DNA from 4 places in the Bradyrhizobium genosp. L genome. Region 4 is predicted to be linked to each of the others. Evidence: predicted binding sites of a transcription regulator. Region 4 holds the regulator's gene; each other region holds the start of a gene.
What was found. The regulator PhoB, encoded in region 4, activates phosphate uptake and scavenging genes when phosphate is short. The targets are predictions, from matches to a motif close to TGTCATNNANCTGTCAT.
Positions count from the first base shown of each region.

Region 1: the regulator PhoB is predicted to act here: its motif matches at 2,133-2,149, upstream of IC762_RS27015 (glycerophosphodiester phosphodiesterase family protein).
Region 2: the regulator PhoB is predicted to act here: its motif matches at 2,662-2,678, upstream of ppk2 (polyphosphate kinase 2).
Region 3: the regulator PhoB is predicted to act here: its motif matches at 2,141-2,157, upstream of ugpB (sn-glycerol-3-phosphate ABC transporter substrate-binding protein UgpB).

Region 1 is NZ_CP061378.1:5,663,384-5,668,000, forward strand. It holds gene IC762_RS27005 (alpha-mannosidase) at 1-1,003, opposite strand, end outside; gene IC762_RS27010 (PRC-barrel domain-containing protein) at 1,167-1,706, opposite strand; gene IC762_RS27015 (glycerophosphodiester phosphodiesterase family protein) at 2,327-3,640, shown strand; gene IC762_RS27020 (DUF2652 domain-containing protein) at 3,782-4,617, shown strand, end outside.
Region 2 is NZ_CP061378.1:2,294,874-2,299,490, forward strand. It holds gene IC762_RS10620 (amino acid ABC transporter permease) at 1-379, shown strand, start outside; gene IC762_RS10625 (transporter substrate-binding domain-containing protein) at 545-1,423, opposite strand; gene ppk2 (polyphosphate kinase 2) at 1,662-2,594, opposite strand; gene IC762_RS10635 (fumarylacetoacetate hydrolase family protein) at 2,742-3,914, shown strand; gene IC762_RS10640 (Lrp/AsnC family transcriptional regulator) at 4,174-4,617, opposite strand, start outside.
Region 3 is NZ_CP061378.1:106,284-110,900, forward strand. It holds gene IC762_RS00460 (organic hydroperoxide resistance protein) at 174-599, shown strand; gene IC762_RS00465 (CaiB/BaiF CoA transferase family protein) at 761-1,966, shown strand; gene ugpB (sn-glycerol-3-phosphate ABC transporter substrate-binding protein UgpB) at 2,180-3,499, shown strand; gene ugpA (sn-glycerol-3-phosphate ABC transporter permease UgpA) at 3,579-4,460, shown strand; gene ugpE (sn-glycerol-3-phosphate ABC transporter permease UgpE) at 4,460-4,617, shown strand, end outside.
Region 4 is NZ_CP061378.1:6,799,415-6,804,031, forward strand. It holds gene IC762_RS32405 (aspartate aminotransferase family protein) at 1-1,119, opposite strand, end outside; gene IC762_RS32410 (GcrA family cell cycle regulator) at 1,634-2,149, shown strand; gene phoB (phosphate regulon transcriptional regulator PhoB) at 2,325-3,035, opposite strand; gene phoU (phosphate signaling complex protein PhoU) at 3,190-3,906, opposite strand; gene pstB (phosphate ABC transporter ATP-binding protein PstB) at 4,011-4,617, opposite strand, start outside.

The DNA of each region.
Region 1 (4,617 bases), 1.1 Mb from region 4:
CAGCGGCCTTGGCGCGAATGCGCGCGAACAAATCCGGGTCGTTCTGCTCGATGATCTCGTACTGATAGGCCTGCGAGCAGGCGAACTTGAAATCGGGGTAGCGCTCCATCAGCGCGACCGCCGTGGAAAAGCTGCGCTGCGCCTTGCGCCTGGTTTCCGCCAGCGGCCACAGCCACGCGGTGTCGAGATGGGCGTGGCCGATCGCCGACATCTCGTGCGCGATGCTGCCGTTGCGCGCCGCGAGCAAGGGGGCGAGGATCGCCCGCGCTGCGGGCCACGTCGCGCGCTCCTCGGGATCGCAGACGTTGCAGACGCGGTTGAGATCGTGCAGCAGGCGGCCGGCCCAGGTGCGGTCCAGCGCCGGCTGACTTGTCTCGCCGACGGCGCCATATGACCGCGATTTGGTCGTGGGATCCCGATCGGCCTCGAGCTGGCGCAGCACGTCGTAATCGAAATAGAACGCGTGCGCTTCAGGATCGAAACGGCGCAGCTCGCACGCCACCAGCGCATAGGCCTGCGGGTCATTCCAATAGGCGCCGAACAGGCCGTCGCAGGCCACTTCGACATGAAAGCTCACGGTCTCGCCGCCGCGCGCCGGCTCAACAAGCGGCGCGGTGTGGCGGCCCGGGTTCAGCCCCTGCATCGAGCGTCCGTCGCGCCAAAGCAAGGCTTCCGAACGGCTGTCCCAATAGAGATCGACGCGCGAGCCGGCCCAGGCCGCCGGCACCTCGGCGGTCACCCGCACCCAATAAGTCGCCCACAACGGACCCAGCGTCTCGCCCAACGCGACTGGCCGATAGTCCAGCGCGAGCGCCTCGCCGAGGCTGATCCGTTCGGTGGGGCCGGCGATCTCGATCGAGGTAACCGGCGCGCGATCCGGATAGATCCTGCCCTGCAGCCGCTCCGCAAAGCGCTCCAGCCGGCGCCGCGTGTATTGCGGATAGCGCCCGCGAATCCGGGCCACCGCGGAATTGCTGCCGTCTCGATCCGTGTCGTCCGTCATGGTTCACCCGTGTCAGGGGATGAAGACCTAAGCCCGATTCGTTGAGGCTTGATTATAACGACGCGTAAAGTCCGGATCAGGGATTCACAACACGCGGCAACGGACGAAAAAGCGCGCCCGGCGACACCGGGCGCGCTTCTCCTTGCATCCGACGCGATGCACGTTACTCGGTCGCGTACTTGAACTCTGGCATCGCCTTCAGCTCGTCCTTGGTGGCGTTGAACGTCGCGTGGTCGGGATACCAGGGATTCGGCTTCGAGGCCGTCGCTGCGGGCGCCGCGCCCGTGGTGGTGTTGGTCGACATCTTGCTGCTGCCGGCGCCGGTGTTCGACGCGCTGGCGCCGGTGTAGGCGACCGGCTCGCTCGAGAACTTCACCTTGTCGAGCGGCACGGCGACCAGATGCTCGCCGACGCCAAGGAAGCCGCCGACGCCGATCACGACGGCCTTGATGCCGCCGCTCTTGTCCATCAGCAGATCGTTGATCGAGCCGACCTTCTCGTTGCTGTCGTTGTAGACGTTGAGACCGACGACCTTGGACGCGCGCCAGTCGCCCTGATACGAGGCCGACGACGTGCTCGTCGTGCTCGCCGGCGGCGACATGTTGGTCTTGTCACTCTTGGTGTCGGTCGGGGTCTGCGCAAACGCAACGGTCGCAAGCAGAGCGCTGCCGGCAACGCCGGCCATGATGGTTTTGATGAACATCGATGGGTTCTCCTCAGTTCGCCAAATCGATGCGTGAAGAACCCGTCATGTCGGCAAGCGTTCCTATCGGAACATGCGCTCAAACGCCGCCGTCGTCAGGAGGAACGCATCGCAGCAATTAGCAGTCGTGAAGGCTTCACGCCGGCTATTGCCAGGCGCAAGAGGCGTGTGGCACGCAAAATGCTTGGTTTGGGTGATGATGGCAGTATTGGTCATTTCGGCCATTTTCAGCGCCGGAATCGCGGTTGGCTACGGCATCCGCGACTTTATTTCGCGGCGGCGGCGCCGACGATTTAAGCAAGCGCAATGGCCGCAGACCTAGGCTCGCGACTGCGCGCGTTCCGCGGTCGCAGGCGCGACGACGCTTGAATAGAAGCCGTCGAGGCCAACCGCCATCCCCGGTTTTCCCTGCCCAGGCGATGCGGCAGTCATCGATCTGTCAGAGAATTGCGACAAGACAGGAGTACCGGCTAGGTTCGGCCGCGGAGGCGCGAAGCCGTGCCGCATCATCGAGAGATCGCAGGGGGGGTAGAGGCTTGGCCATGACGCACAATCGTTCACGTCTGAAAGCATGTGTCGGAGCGATGCTGTTGAGTACTGCGGCCTTGGCGTTTCTCCCGATGTCAGCGGCATCGGCGCAAACCGCCGCGGCGCCATCGGGCGCAAAACCCTTCCTGACCCTCGATGGCAAGGCACCGCTGGTGATCGGGCATCGCGGCGTGCCCGGCCTGATGCCGGAAGAGACCGAGGCATCCTACGAGCTGGCCGCGGCGCTCGGCACCGACTCGCTCGAAGAGGATCTGCACCTCACCAAGGATTGCATCCTGGTCGCGCGCCACAATCCCTGGCTCAGCGACAACACCAACGTGGCCGACGTCGCAAAGACCAATGCGGAGGTTGCCGGGCGCAAGCGCACCGTGCCGGGCGTGCTCGTCAAGGCACCGAAATCCGCGGCCGGCGGACCGGCCGAATACCCCACCGATCTGACCAATCCGGCCGACCCGAAATCGGTGTTGAAATCGCTGATCGTCGACGGCGAAGACCATACCAATGATTGGTCGATCACCGACTTCACCATGGCCGAGCTGAAGCAGTGGATCGCCGGCACCACCTATGATGCGGCCAATGAACGGCCGAAGGTGTTCAACGGCAAATTCCCGATCCTGAGCTTCCAGGAGATCGTCGATATCGCCAAGGCCAAGAGCAAGCAGACCGGACGCATCATCTCCGTCTATCCGGAAACCAAGAATCCGACATGGAATAACGCCCAGGCCATTGCAAACGGCTGCGGCGCGCCGGGCGGCCACCCGCTCGAGGACGCCCTGATCAAGATCATCAAGGACAACGGCCTCAACACCAAGGACGCTCCGATCATCGTCCAGAGCTTCGAGCCCGGCAGCCTGAAATACATGCGCGGCCATGGCCTCGAGACGCGGCAGGTCCAGCTGATCGACGGCAACGGCATCGACTTCAAGGCCGGCAAGGTGCTGCTCAACAACATCACCAATTCCCGTCCGTTCGACTGGACGGCTGCGGGCGACGCGCGGCTATACGATGCGATGGTGACGCCCGAGGGCCTCGCGGAGATCAAGACCTATGCCGACGGCATCGGTCCGTGGAAGATGTACATCGTGCCGGCCAAGATCTCGCCGTGGAAGGACAGCAACGCCGACGGCACGCCCTACAAGGGAACGATGCCGGAGGCATCGACGCAGGAAGCCACCAGCCTGGTTGCCGACGCGCACAAGCTCGGCCTGTTCGTGCACCCGTTCACCTTCCGCAACGAGAAGAAATATCTGGCCGGCGACTATCACGCCGATCCGACCCAGGAATTCCTGAAGTTCTTCCGTCTCGGCGTCGACGGCGTGTTCACCGACTTCACCAACACCGGTGTCGCGGCACGTGCTGCCTATCTTCGCGAACTGGGCTGGTAAGGCCTGGAACGTCGTGATTGCCAATCAGAGGCAGGCCGACGCACGGCCTGCCTCTTTTCTTTGGCCTCGACCGCGGACGGCGCGGTGTGACAAACTGCACCTCTGCACGATCGGGGCGAACCGATTGCGTTGGAGGACTTGATGCTTCCGAAGGCTGAATCGGCGTATTTCGCGATTGCCGACATCTCCGGCTATACCAACTTCCTCGCCGCGGTCGAGCTCGACCATGCGCAGGACATCATCGCCGATTTCATGGACACGGTGGTGAAGGCGCTGCGGCCGCCGTTTCGCCTCGCCAAGTTCGAGGGCGATGCCGCGTTCGTCTACGCGACCGGCGACAAGATCGACGGCTCGCTGCTGCAGGACGCGATCGAGGGCGCCTATTTCAAGTTCCGCCGGCGCATGCGCAGCGTTCGCCAGGCCTCGACCTGCGAATGCCAGGCCTGCGTCGCGATGGGCGATCTCGATTTCAAGTTTGTCGTCCATCACGGCGAGATGGTGAAGCAGAAGATGGGCGGACGCGAAGAGCTCGCCGGGCGCGACGTCATCCTCGTCCACCGGCTGCTCAAGAACACGCTCAGTGAGAAGATCGGCGGACGCGCCTACGCGCTCTACAGCGACGCGGCGATCCGCGCCATGGGCATCGATCCCCTGGCGCAAGGCCTCATCGCGCATCACGAAACCATCGACGTGATCGGCGACGTGGCCCTGTGGGCGCGCGATCTCGACGCCGCGTGGCGGCAGCACGACGCGCAAATCCGCAACGAAGTGACCCGCGAGAACGCATGCGCCACCTTCGCGTTCGATATCGCAGCACCGCGGCAGGCGGTGTGGGAATATCTCACCGTGCCCGGGCAATGGCGGCAATGGTGGGACGCCGACGACATCACCGAGGATTCGGGCAAGGGGCGGCGCGGCGTCGGCACCAGGAATCACTGCGCGCACGGCAAGACCACCAATATCGAGGAGACGCTCGA
Region 2 (4,617 bases), 2.9 Mb from region 4:
GCTCTCGCTCTATGGCGGCGCGTTCTATGCCGAGATCGTGCGCGGCTCGATCGAGAGCGTGCCGATCGGGCAGTGGGATGCCGCGAAGGCACTCGGCTTCCGCGGCTGGCGCCTGATGCGGCTCGTGATCCTGCCGCAAGCGCTGAAGCCGATGATGGCGCCCTATGTCAACCAGTCGGTGACCCAGCTGAAGAACACCTCGCTGGTCTCGATCATCGCGGTGCCTGACCTCGTCTACAACGCGACCCTGATCAATGCGGATACCTACCGGCCGCTCGAGGTCTACACCATCGTCGCGCTGATCTATTTCGCGATCCTGTTCCCGTCGACCTTGGTGGCAAGGCGGCTGGAGCGCGGGCTGACGTATGACAAGGTGTGATCTCTCCTCTCCCTCTCCCCGTTCTTACGGGGAGAGGGTTGGGGTGAGGGGCCTCGATCCGGTGAGCAGTTCGCGGTTGTTGAGCCGTGTGCCTCGCCCCTCGCCCGGATCGCGATGCGATCCGACCTCTCCCCGCAGAAGGACGGGGAGAGGTGAAGAGCGCGGCTAGATACTCAACTCCACCGGCACATCCTCCGGCTTGACGCCCGCAAGCCCCAATCCCTTGACGAACCATTCGCGCATCTGGCCGATGCCGCGGTTGTAGTCGATCCACACCGAGAGGAAATCGCGCCAGCGCTTGTCCTGCTCGCGCCGCACCGCGGTGCCGCTCGCGATCGTCACCGAGGGCGAGGCGAGGATCTTGTAGGTGCCGAGGTTCGGATTCTTGGCGATCGCGGTCAGCCCGAGCACCAGCGCGTTGACGACGCAATCGACCCGCCCCGACGACATCTCCAGCATCACCTCGTCGCGCGACTTCAGCGACTTGATGGTCGCGTTCGGCGCAAAGCGCCGCGCCACCGCCTCGTTGGCCGAGCCGACGTCGACCGCGATCTTGACCTCGGGCTTGTTGATGTCGGCCCAGGTCTTGGCCTCCAGGCCCTTCTTCAGCATCGCGCCGAACGGATGCGGGAACACGAGGCTGGTGAAGTCGACCACCAGCGCGCGTTGCGGTGTCGGGTTGAGCGCGAAGCCGAGATCGATCTTGTTGGCCTGCAAGTCGAGGATGGAATTGCCGTAGGTCGATTCGACATATTCCAGCTTGACGTCGAGCAGCTTGGCGAGGTCGTTGGCCATCTCGATCGAGAAGCCTGACCAGGTGCCGGTGGCGAGGTCCTTGTTGAAATAGGGCAGCTCACCCGGCAGCACCGCGATCCGCAGCACCTTGTTGGCGCGGATGCGGTCGAGCGTGTTGTCGGCCTGCGCTTGTGCTGCGGCCGGCGTCGCCATCGCGGCCGCCAGCGCCGCGCCGCTGCCGATCCCGAGCGCATAACGCAGCGCATCGCGGCGATCTTCGGAAATTTTTACATCGTCGGATTGAGTCAAGAGAGGCCTCCCTGCAGCAAATCGGGCAAGCCTAGCGTCGGCGTTCGGTGGCAGCAATACCGCCGGCCTGCGCCATTAGTAGGCGAGGCGGGGGTACGATTGCCTGTCCCTGCACCGTCGTCATGGCCGGGCTCGTCCCGGCCATCCACGTCTTCCCCGTGCGGCACACGAAGACGTGGATGCCCGGGACAAGCCCGGGCATGACGCGTGACAGGAGCGCAGATCGCGTACGCCTCGATCAATACCTTCCCGGCACATACATCTCCGGCGGGATCGGGCCGCGGTGGTAGTCGGGATTGTGCACCCGCGGCGGCAGCACCACCGGCGTGTGGGTGACCGGCTGATAGGGGACCTGGCTCAGCAGATGCGAGATGCAGTTGAGCCGGGCGCGCTTCTTGTCGACGGCGTCGACGATCCACCAAGGCGAGTCCTGCAGGTGCGTGCGCTCCAGCATCGTCTCCTTGGCCTTGGTGTACTGCTCCCAGCGGCTGCGCGCCTGCACGTCCATCGGGCTCAGCTTCCACTGCTTCAGCGGATCCTGGATCCGCATCGTGAAGCGGAACTGCTGCTCGTCGTCGGTGATCGAGAACCAGTATTTTAAGAGGATGGTGCCGGAGCGGATCAGCATGCGCTCGAATTCCGGCACCGACTTGAAGAACTCCTCGTACTGCTCGTCGTTGCAGAACCCCATCACCTTCTCGACGCCGGCGCGGTTGTACCAGGAGCGGTCGAACAGCACGATCTCGCCGCCGGCCGGCAGATGCGAGACGTAGCGCTGGAAATACCATTGCGTGCGCTCGCGCTCGTTCGGCGCCGGCAGCGCAGCGATGCGGCAGATCCGCGGGTTGAGCCGCTGGGTGATGCGCTTGATGACGCCGCCCTTGCCGGCGGAATCGCGGCCCTCGAACAGCACCACGACCTTCTTCTTCTCGTGCTGCACCCAGTCTTGCAGTTTCACCAGCTCGCCCTGCAGCCGCAGCAGCTCGTGGAAATAGAACTTGCGGTCGAGCGCCGGCTTGCCGGTGCCTGTCTCGTGCTCGAGCTCGTCGAGGCGCATGTCGTCGAGCTCCAGCTCGAGCTCCTCGTCGAGGCTGTCGGCCATTTCCTGGTGGATGCGGGCGCGCAGCGCTTCGTCACGGGCGGCTTCGTCGGTCGGATTGGAGGCAGTCATGGAAGGTCCGTCTTTCAGTGTGTTAGATGGAGCGGACGGGAGCATTGACGGCCCATGTTACCCGTGTGTGACATTGTCATGACGGGTGTTTCACGCAGGCCGCAGGACTGTGCTAACAAGCGCTAACAAGATCAAAAGGAGACGCCGATGATTTCGCTCACGCCCCAAGATGTCCTGCCGGAAGACGGCGCCAGCGGCACGCTGGTCGGGCGGGTCTGGCTGCCGCAGGCTGGCGGCCCGGCCGTTGTGGCGGTGCGCAATGACGGCGTGTTCGACGTCACCGCCCGGTTCCCGACTGTCAGCGCGCTCTGCGAGGAGGCGGACCCCGCCGCCGCGCTGCGCGCGACCAGGGGCGAACGGATCGGCGATCTCGCCGGCATCCTCGCCAACACGCCGCCCGACAGTCGCGACGCATCGAAACCGCATCTGCTTGCCCCGGTCGATCTTCAGGTGCTGAAGGCTGCGGGCGTCACCTTCGCGATCTCGATGCTGGAGCGCGTGATCGAGGAGCGGGCGCGCGGCAATCCGTCCTCGGCGGAAGCGATCCGCGCCGAGGTGGTGCGGCTGGTCGGCGACGATCTGTCGAAGCTGAAGCCCGGCTCCGACCAGGCGATGAAGCTGAAGCAGGTGCTGATCGAGCAGAACGCCTGGAGCCAGTATCTCGAGGTCGGCATCGGCCCCGACGCCGAGGTCTTCACCAAGGCGCCGACGCTGTCGTCGGTCGGCACGGGCATGGACGCCGGGCTGCATCCGAAGTCGACCTGGAACAATCCGGAGCCGGAGGTCGTGATGATCGTCTCGTCGGCCGGCAAGATCGTCGGCGCCGCGCTCGGCAACGACGTCAACCTCCGCGACTTCGAGGGCCGCTCGGCGCTGTTGCTGTCGAAGGCCAAGGACAACAACGCCTCCTGCGCGATCGGCCCGCTGCTGCGGCTGTTCGATGCGACCTTCTCGCTCGACGACGTCAGGAAGATGGATGTCGGCCTCACGGTGAAGGGCGCCGACGGCTTCGTGCTCGAAGGCCATTCCTCGATCTCCAAGATCAGCCGCGACCCGACCGACCTGGTCGCCCAGACCATCGGCCCCGTGCACCAATACCCCGACGGATTTGCCCTCTTCCTCGGCACGATGTTCGCGCCGGTGAAGGACCGCGACGCCAAGGGCGAAGGCTTCACCCACAAGCGCGACGACATCGTCACCATCGCAGCCCCGCAGCTCGGCAAGCTCGTCAACCGCATGCGCAGCAGCGACGAATGCGAGCATTGGACGTTTGGGGTGGGGGCGCTGATGAAGAATCTGGCGCAGCGGAAGCTGCTGTGATCGATTGCCCGCCGGTCGCAGGGGCGCTCTGCCAAAATATCGAAAAACAACCCCATGCAAAGGAGCCGGCGGCTGTCGGCGTTCGAGATGGCGGCTTGACACGTCGGGCAACTCAGCGCTACTATTCCATTATTCCGAAGTTGTGCGGTACCCGCGCCGGTGATGACGGCGGTTGCCTCGCGAGCGGCTGACAACAATCTCGCCTTCGCCGGGACGACGGCTAAATTTTGGCGCGTGCGAATCTGCCAACGAACGCCATTCACACCGGCAGCGCCGTCGAATATTTCACCTGGCTCAGCGCAAAGCTCGACTCGATCGAGGCAATCCCGTCGAGCCTCGTCAGCTTGTTTTTCAGAAACGCCTCATACGACGAGAGGTCGGCGGCGACGACGCGCAGCAAATAGTCGCGGTTGCCGGTCATCAGGTAGCACTCCAGCACCTCGTCCCATTTGGAGATCGCGCGCGCGAAGCGGTTGAGGTCCTCCTCCTTCTGCCGGGCGAGCTTGATCGAGATGAAGACGCTCACATGCAGTCCGAGCGATTTCTGGTCGACGGTCGCGATGTAGCGCGAGATCACGCCGCGCTCTTCGAGCAGCTTCACCCGGCGATGGCAGGGCGACACCGATAGCCCGACCTTGTCGGCGAGCTCCTGCATGGTCATGCGGCTGTCGGTCTGCAGCAGGCTCAGGATCTTGCGGTCGAT
Region 3 (4,617 bases), 710 kb from region 4:
GATTCCCATCGAATCGATCTCGTTTCCGGGTCATTCTGGGCTCTCGGGACCGCGGATTCAATTGCGAACAATTAAATGTGAGGCCGCATAATTCATATTGTGTACAATATAGTTTTGCGCAATACATGCTCCGTCGAATTCAAACCCGAAGTTCGAACCCCTGGGAGATCACCATGCCTGTGAACGTGCTCTACAAGACCAGTGCCAAGGCAACCGGCGGCCGCGACGGCCATGCGGCAACCCTCGACGGCGCACTCGACGTCAAGCTCGCGACCCCGAAGGAGCTCGGTGGCGGCGGCGGCGCCGGCAACAATCCGGAGCAGCTGTTCGCAGCCGGCTATGCCGCCTGCTTCATCGGCGCGATGAAGTTCGTGGCCTCCCAGGGTGGTCCCAAGGTTCCCGCCGACACCTCGGTGACATCAACCGTCGGCATCGGCCCGCGTTCGGAAGGCGGCTTCGGCCTCGCCGTCGAGCTCGCGGTTTCCCTGCCCGGCCTGCCCCGCGCCGAGGCCGAAGCGCTGGTCGAGAAGGCCCACCATGTGTGCCCGTATTCCAACGCCACCCGCGGCAATGTCGACGTCAAGCTGACCGTCGTCTAAATTGAGCCTCAACCAATGGTCCGCCGCGCAACGTGGCGGACCATTTTGCTTTCAGACGCCGGTTCGCATGGGCCTGCGCACACGGGGGCATTGCTGCCCCGGCTGAAGACCGTTAGCTCTGGGACCTCATTTTTCGAACCCAAGAGCGAAGGTTGTTTTCCATGAATACCCCAGCGGCGACGGGCGCGATGACCGGACTGCGCGTGATTGATCTGACGCGCGTGCTCGGCGGCCCGTATTGCACGCAGATCCTTGCCGACCATGGCGCCGACGTGATCAAGGTCGAGCCGCCGGCCGGCGACGAAGTGCGCGACTGGGGCCCTCCCTTCCATGAGGAGGACGCGGCCTATTTCGTCGGCATCAACCGCAACAAGCGCTCGATCGGCCTCGACCTCGCCTCCGAGGGCGGCCGCGCCGTGCTAATGAAGATGCTCGAGACCGCCGACGTCTTGATCGAGAATTTCAAGCCGGGCACGCTCGACAAATGGGGCATCGGCAACGAGGTGCTGCGCGCAAGATTTCCGCGCCTCGTGCATTGCCGGATCTCCGGCTTCGGTGCCGACGGCCCGCGCGGCGGCAATCCCGGCTATGACGCGATCATCCAGGCGATGACCGGCATGATCGCGGCGACCGGCTCGCCGGAGAGCGGTCCGATGCGGATCGGCGTCCCGTTGGTCGACATCACCACCGGGCTTTATGCGGCGATCGGCATCCTGATGGCGCTGTCGGAGCGGCAACGCTCGGGCCTCGGCCAGTTCCTCGAGACCACTCTGTACGAGACAGGTTTGGCGATCATGCATCCGCACACCGCGAACTATTTCATGCATGGCAAGCCGCCGTCGCTCACCGGCAACGAGCATCCGAACCTCGTCCCTTACGCGATCTTCCCGACCAAGACCGACAACATCTTCATCGGCGTCGGCAATGACGGCACCTTCCGCAAGCTCGCGAAGGAGATCGGAAAGCCGGAGCTCGGCACCGATCCGCGCTTTGCCCGCAACAAGGACCGCATCGCCAACCGCGATGCGCTGCGTGTCGAGCTCGCCGCGGTATTCAGTCAGCACGAGGCCGAGCCGCTGTGCAACCGGCTGCTCGCTGCCGGACTGCCGGCCGGACCGGTGCAGAAGATCGACCAGGCGCTGACCAACCCGCATACCATCCATCGCGGCGACATCATCGAGAAGGATTGGTACAAGGGCGTCGCTTCGCCGGTTCGCATGGAACGCACCAAGCCGAACCTGCGCCGCACACCGCCGAAGTTCAGCCAGCACACGGCCGAAGTGCTCGGCGAGTTCGGTTACACCATCGACGAGATCAACGGCCTGGTTGAGAAAGGCGCGGTCTGCGGTCCCGCGCGCAAGCGCTAGCCACCCCCGCAATCTTACGGGGCCGATGCGGTGCAACGTCGCGCCTGACGTTGCATCGCGCGCTGCCGACTGAACGGCTTCACCTTTTTTACCGCTTTCCCCGGAGCATCCTTCCCCCCTACGATTGGGTGGCTTATAGGGTCATTTGGCCGTCATCCGGCGCTGCTAGGCGCAACAACACTTCGATGACAGGTCCCAAGGGGAGGGTTTTTGATGGCTTTTCGGCACTTTGGCGCTGCGGCGGCGGTCGCGGTTACGCTGGCTTTCGGCGCTACGCCCGCGCTCGCGGCGACGGAGATCCAGTGGTGGCACGCGATGACCGGCGCCAATAACGACGTCATCGTCAAGCTCGCCAACGACTTCAATGCCTCGCAGAGCGACTACAAAGTCATCCCGACCTACAAGGGCGGTTACGCCGACACCATGAACGCCGGCATCGCCGCGTTCCGCGCCGGCAACGCACCGGCCATCATGCAGGTGTTCGAGGTCGGCACCGCGACCATGATGGCCGCCACCGGCGCCGTCAAACCGGTCTACAAGCTGATGGCCGATGCCGGCGAGAAGTTCGATCCCAACAACTACCTGCCTGCGATCACCGGCTACTACTCGACCTCGAAGGGCGAGATGCTGTCGTTCCCTTTCAACTCGTCGTCGACGGTGATGTGGGTCAATCTCGATGCGCTGAAGAAGGCCAACATCGCCGAGATTCCGAAGACCTGGCCGGACGTGTTCGAGGACGGCAAGAAGCTGAAGGCCGCCGGCTACACCACCTGCGGCTTCTCCGGCTCCTGGGTGACCTGGGTCAATCTCGAGCAGCTCTCGGCCTGGCACAACGTGCCGCTCGCCAGCAAGGCCAACGGCCTCGACGGCTTCGACACCGTGCTCGAGTTCAACGGCCCGCTGCAGGTCAAGCATCTCGAGAACCTGGTCGAGCTGCAGAAGGAGAAGATCTACGACTACGCCGGCCGCACCAACACCGGCGAAGGCCGCTTCACCTCGGGCGAATGCCCGATCTACATCACCTCCTCGGCGTTCTTCGGCAACGTCAAGGCGCAGGCCAAGTTCAACTTCACCGCGGCGCCGATGCCGTATTATCCCGACGTCAAGGGCGCGCCGCAGAACTCGATCATCGGTGGCGCCTCGCTGTGGGTGATGGGCGGCAAGTCGGCCGAGGAATACAAGGGCGTCGCCAAATTCCTGACCTTCCTGTCGGACACCGACCGCCAAGTCTGGATCCACAAGGCCTCGGGCTACCTGCCGATCACCAAGGCGGCCTACGCCAAAGCCAAGGAAGAGGGCTTCTACAAGGACCAGCCCTATCTCGAGACCCCGCTGCTCGAACTGACCAACAAGCCGCCGACCGAGAATTCCCGCGGCCTGCGTCTCGGCAACATGGTGCAGCTGCGCGACATGTGGTCGGAGGAGATCGAGCAGGCGCTGGCCGGCAAGAAGACCGCCAAGCAGGCGCTCGACGCCGCCGTCGAAAAGGGCAACGTGATGCTGCGGCAGTTTGAAAAGACCGCCGTCCACTGACATGATGCCTTGAGACGACCTTCGTTGAGACGATAGACCGGCAGGCCGCATCCCGCGGCCTGCCAATTTCCCCGAGATCATGCAAAAGCAAGCGATCTTCCAGTCAAAGCTGCTGCCTTACGCGCTGGTTGCTCCGCAGCTTGCGATCGTCCTGATCTTTTTCTACTGGCCGGCCGCGCAGGCGGTGATCCAGTCCTTCCTGCTGCAGGACGCCTTCGGCCTCTCCACCACCTTCGTCTGGTTCGAGAACTATCTCGAACTGTTCAAGGACCCCGCCTATTTCGCCACGATCGTCAGGACTTTCTTCTTCTCGTTCGCGATCGCGGTCTCTTCACTTTCCTTCGCACTCCTGCTCGCCGTGATGGCCGACAAGCCGCTGCGCGGCTCGACGCTCTATCGCACGCTCCTGATCTGGCCCTACGCGGTCGCGCCACCGGTGGTCGGCGTGCTCTGGGTATTCATGCTGCACCCCTCGCTCGGCGTGCTCGCGCGCTATCTGCGCGCCATGGGCGTCGATTGGAATCCGCTGCTCAACGGCGACCAGGCGGCGATGCTGATCATCCTTGCTGCGGCCTGGAAGCAGATCTCCTACAATTTCCTGTTCTTCCTCGCAGGCCTGCAGAGCATCCCGAAGAGCGTGATCGAGGCCGCCGCGATCGACGGCGCTCGTCCGATGCGGCGGTTCTGGACCGTGATCTTCCCGCTGCTGTCGCCGACCATCTTCTTCCTGTTGGTCGTCAACATCGTCTACGCCTTCTTCGACACCTTCGGCATCATCGATACCATGACCCGCGGCGGCCCCGGCAAGGCGACCGAGACGCTGGTCTACAAGGTCTATAGCGACGGCCTGCTCGGCGGCAATCTCGGCTCCTCGGCGGCGCAATCCGTCATCCTGATGGTCATCGTCATCGTGCTGACCGGCATCCAGTTCCGCTTCGTCGAGCGCAAGGTGACCTACTGATGGTCGAGGAAGAGGGCTTTCAGCGTTATCTGGCTCACGCCATATTGTGGATCGGGATCGCGATCGTCGCCTTCCCGGTCTATCTCGCGATCGTCGCCTCGACCCAGGACAATGCCGTCATCGCCAACGGCCAGATGTCGCTGTTGCCCGGCGGCCA
Region 4 (4,617 bases):
GACGATCAACGGCGCCAGGAAGCGGACGACGTTGTCGCCGGCACCGACGGTGAGCAGCTTCTCGTTGCGCAGCGCGGCGATCAGGTCGCCCGACGGCACCACCGCCTTGACGCCGATCAGCAGCCCTTCGCCGCGCACTTCAGACACCACGCCCGGATAGCGGTCGATGACGGAGGCGAGCTTCTGCTTCAGGAGCAGCGACATCTTCTGCACGTGCTCGAAGAAGCCGGGCTTGAGCATGACGTCCAGCACGGCATTGGCTGCGGCGACCGCCAGCGGATTGCCGCCGAAGGTCGAACCATGCGAGCCGGGCGCCATGCCGGAAGCGGCCTTGGCGCTCGCCAGCACCGCGCCGATCGGGAAGCCGCCGCCGAGCGCCTTTGCCAGCGACATCACGTCGGGCACGACGCCGGTGCGCTTGTAGGCGAACAATTCGCCGGTGCGGCCCATGCCGGTCTGCACCTCGTCGAAGGCGAGCAGCAGGCCGTGCTCGTCGCAGAGCTGGCGCAGCGCCTTGAAGAAGGCCTGCGGCGCGCCGCGCACGCCGCCCTCGCCCTGCACGGGCTCGATCAGGATGCCGGCGGTGTGCGGCCCGATCGCCTTCTTCACCGCCTCGATGTCGCCGTGCGGCACCTGGTCGAAGCCGTCCATCGGCGGGCCGAAGCCTTCGAGATATTTGGCCGCGCCGGTCGCTGCGAGCGTTCCCAGCGTACGGCCGTGGAAGGCACCTTCGAAGGTGATGATGCGGTAGCGCTCGCCATGGCCCTTGGAGAAGTGATAGTGGCGGACCAGCTTGATCACGCCCTCCATCGCCTCCGCGCCCGAATTGCAGAAGAACACGAAGTCGGCAAAGCTCTGCTCGCAGAGCCGCGCGGCGAGCACTTCGCCGTCCGGGCTCCGGAACAGGTTCGACATGTGCCAGAGCTTGGTCGCCTGTTCCTGCAGCGCCTTGACCATGTGCGGATGGGCGTGCCCGAGCGCGTTCACCGCAACACCGGAGGTGAAGTCGAGATAGCGGTCGCCATTGGTTGCGATCAGCCAGGCGCCCTCGCCGCGCTCGAAGCCGAGATCGACCCTGGCAAAGACGGGGAGCAGATGCGACGGGACGCTGTTGGTCATGGCGATCACTAAGGGGTTGGCACAGACGGTTTGCACGGACGGTTTTATGCCGACGATTGCCGCGCGCCTTGACGCCGGCGCAGCAACGGCCAGCTTCGGAAAACAAAACGTGCCGCTTTGCGGGCGGCACGTGGCAGGCATTCTATGCTGCGGCCGGTCCGTGTCAATCGCCCCGAGGCGACTGCCCGGCGAAGCGAGACGCGCGCAATCCGGGATAGTCCGGTGCGGTGGAAAAACCGCACTGCAATGCTTAACTGTGTGGGAACATGTGGACGCGCGGCCGCGGACTCTTGCGCCAGAGTCACGCCATATTGTAGCGTTTGGCCTGTCGGGTACGACATCTCGTGCGGCAGTACTGGACCCCTTTAAGTAGCCTTTGTTTCTCGCGTGAACGTTCAGGCGCAACAGCGCCCGGCGAGGGTTAAGGGATTCTGACCGCAGGGATTTTTACGACGATTTTGGCCCGCAGCGCCGCCCCGATGACTGGCCGGCGCACCGCGAAGGGAAGAATGCGATGACGGTATTGACCTGGTCCGACGATCGCGTCGAGCAGCTGAAGAAGCTCTGGGAATCCGGCCTGTCGGCCAGCCAGATCGCAGCCGAACTTGGCAATGTGACGCGAAACGCCGTGATCGGCAAAGTGCACCGGCTTGGCCTGTCCGGCCGCGCCAAGGCACCCTCGACGGCGGCGCCGCGGCCACGCAAGGCCCGCCCCGCCCAGCACATGATGCGGGTGTCGCGCCCGGTCTCGCGCGGCAACACCGCGCTGGCGCACGCCTTCGAGGTCGAGATGGAGCCGGATCCGATCGCCTACGACAACGTGGTGCCGATGAGCCAGCGGCTGTCGCTGCTGGAATTGAACGAGGCGACCTGCCACTGGCCGGTCGGCGATCCCTCGAGCCCGGATTTCTTCTTCTGCGGCGGCAAGGCGCTCGGCGGCCTGCCCTATTGCGCCCACCACTCGCGCATCGCCTATCAGCCGGCTGCCGATCGTCGCCGATCGCCGTCGAACAAGCCGCAGCTCAAGTAATCGCAAGCGATACATTGATGACGTCGTCCCGGCGAAAGCCGGGACCCATAACCACCGGCGCATGTGGTTATGCCGAGGCTGCGGCCACAGCGCGCTCAAACAATCAAGATTTGTGGTTATGGGTCCCGGCTTTCGCCGGGACGACGGAGTTTGTGCGGTTTAGCCGCACGCAGCCTTACGGCTGCGGCTCGGCCTTCGCAAAACGGTCGTCCAGCGCGTAGCCGGCGCCGCGGACGGTGCGGATCGGGTCCTGCTCGCGGCCGGGATTGAGCAGCTTGCGCAGGCGGCCGATATGCACGTCGACGGTGCGCTCGTCGATGTAGATGTCGCGGCCCCAGACGCTGTCGAGCAACTGCTCGCGGCTGAACACGCGGCCGGGATGTTCGAGGAAGAATTCGAGCAGGCGATACTCGGTCGGCCCGAGATCGATCGGACGGCCAGAGCGCGCGACGCGGCGCTTCTCGCGGTCGAGTTCGATGTCGCCATAGGTCAGGACGGTTGCGAGCCGCTCCGGGCTGGCGCGGCGCAGCAGGCCCTTGACCCGGGCGAGCAGCTCCGGAACCGAGAACGGCTTGACGATGTAGTCGTCGGCGCCGGTGGCGAGCCCGCGCACGCGCTCGCTCTCCTCGCCGCGCGCGGTCAGCATGATGATCGGCAGCTGCTTGGTCTCGGGCCGCGCCCGCAGGCGGCGGCACAGCTCGATGCCGGAGAGGCCCGGCAGCATCCAGTCGAGCACCACGAGATCGGGGACGCGCTCTTTCAGCCGGGTGTCGGCGTCGTCGCCGCGCCCGACCGTCTCGACATCGTAGCCCTCGGCGTCGAGGTTGTAGCGCAGCAACGTCGTCAGCGCCTCCTCGTCTTCGACTACCAGAATGCGTGCGCTCATCGGTCTAAGTTCTCTCTGTGGGATGATCCGTTACCCGGACGCCAACCGAAACGCTAAAGCGCGATGAGATTGGGTTGAATCGTCATCGCGCTTTAGCTCTTTGTTTGAGCATGATCTTTTCGGAAAACCGCTTCACACTTTTCCGGATCATGCTCTAGTTACCCGGCACCGTGGTGGCGAAATTGGTCATGTCGCCCTTGGGACGCTTGTCGGTGATCTGTTGTCCTTCGATCATGTAGAACACGGTCTCGGCAATGTTGGTCGCGTGGTCGCCGATCCGCTCGATGTTCTTGGCACAGAACATCAGATGGATGCAGAACGAGATGTTGCGCGGGTCTTCCATCATGTAGGTGAGCAGCTCGCGGAACAGCGAGGTGCAGATCGCATCGACCTCCTCGTCGCCCTTCCAGACGTTCATCGCCGCCGGCAGATCGTGCGCGGCATAGGCGTCCAGCACCGACTTGACCTGCGACAGCACGAGGTCGGTCATGTGCTCGAGGCCGCGGATCAGCTTCAGCGGCTGGAAATCGCTCTCCAGCGCGGCAACGCGCTTGCCCATGTTCTTGGCGAGGTCGCCGATCCGCTCGAGGTCGGTGGCGACCCGCATCGCGCCGACGATCTCGCGCAGGTCGATCGCCATCGGCTGGCGGCGCGCGATGGTCAACACCGCGCGCTCCTCGATGACGCGCTGCAAATTGTCGATCTCGATGTCGGCGGCGACCACGCGCTTGCCGAGCGCGACGTCGCGCCGGATCAGGGCGTCCACGGACTCGGTGATCATGCGTTCGACGAGGCCGCCCATCTCGGCGACCAGGCGGGTCAGTTCCTGCAGGTCGCTGTCGAATGCCTTGGCGGTATGTTCAGAAGCCATCGCTTGGTCTCCTTCAACCATGATCCATGCCGGACCATGATCTCATGTCCCTGTTTGAGCATGATGTCATCGGAAAGCCGGTCCACGGCGTTCCGGATCGTGCGCTAGCCAAACCGGCCGGTGATGTAGTCCTGGGTGCGTCGATCGCTCGGCGAGGTGAAGATCTTGTTGGTGTCGTCGAACTCGATCAACTCGCCGAGATACATGAAGGCGGTCTTGTCGGAGACGCGCGCCGCCTGCTGCATGTTGTGGGTGACGATCGCGATCGTGTAGTCCTCGGACAGTTCCTGGATCAGTTCCTCGACCTTGGCGGTCGAGATCGGATCGAGCGCCGAGCACGGCTCGTCGAACAGAATGACCTCGGGGCGCACCGCGACGGTGCGCGCGATGCAAAGGCGCTGCTGCTGGCCGCCGGAGAGCGACAGGCCCGACGCGTTCAGCTTGTCCTTGACCTCGTTCCACAGCGCGCCGCCGCGCAACGCCTTCTCGACGCGGTCGTCCATCTCGCTCTTCGAGATCTTCTCGTAGAGGCGGATGCCGAACGCGATGTTCTCGTAGATCGTCATCGGGAACGGCGTCGGCTTCTGGAACACCATGCCGACCCGCGCGCGCAGCAGGTTGAGGTCGAGCTTGGGATCGAGGATGTTGGTCTGGTCCAGCATCAGCTGGCCGACCGCGCGCTGGCCCGGATAGAGGTCGTACATCCGGTTG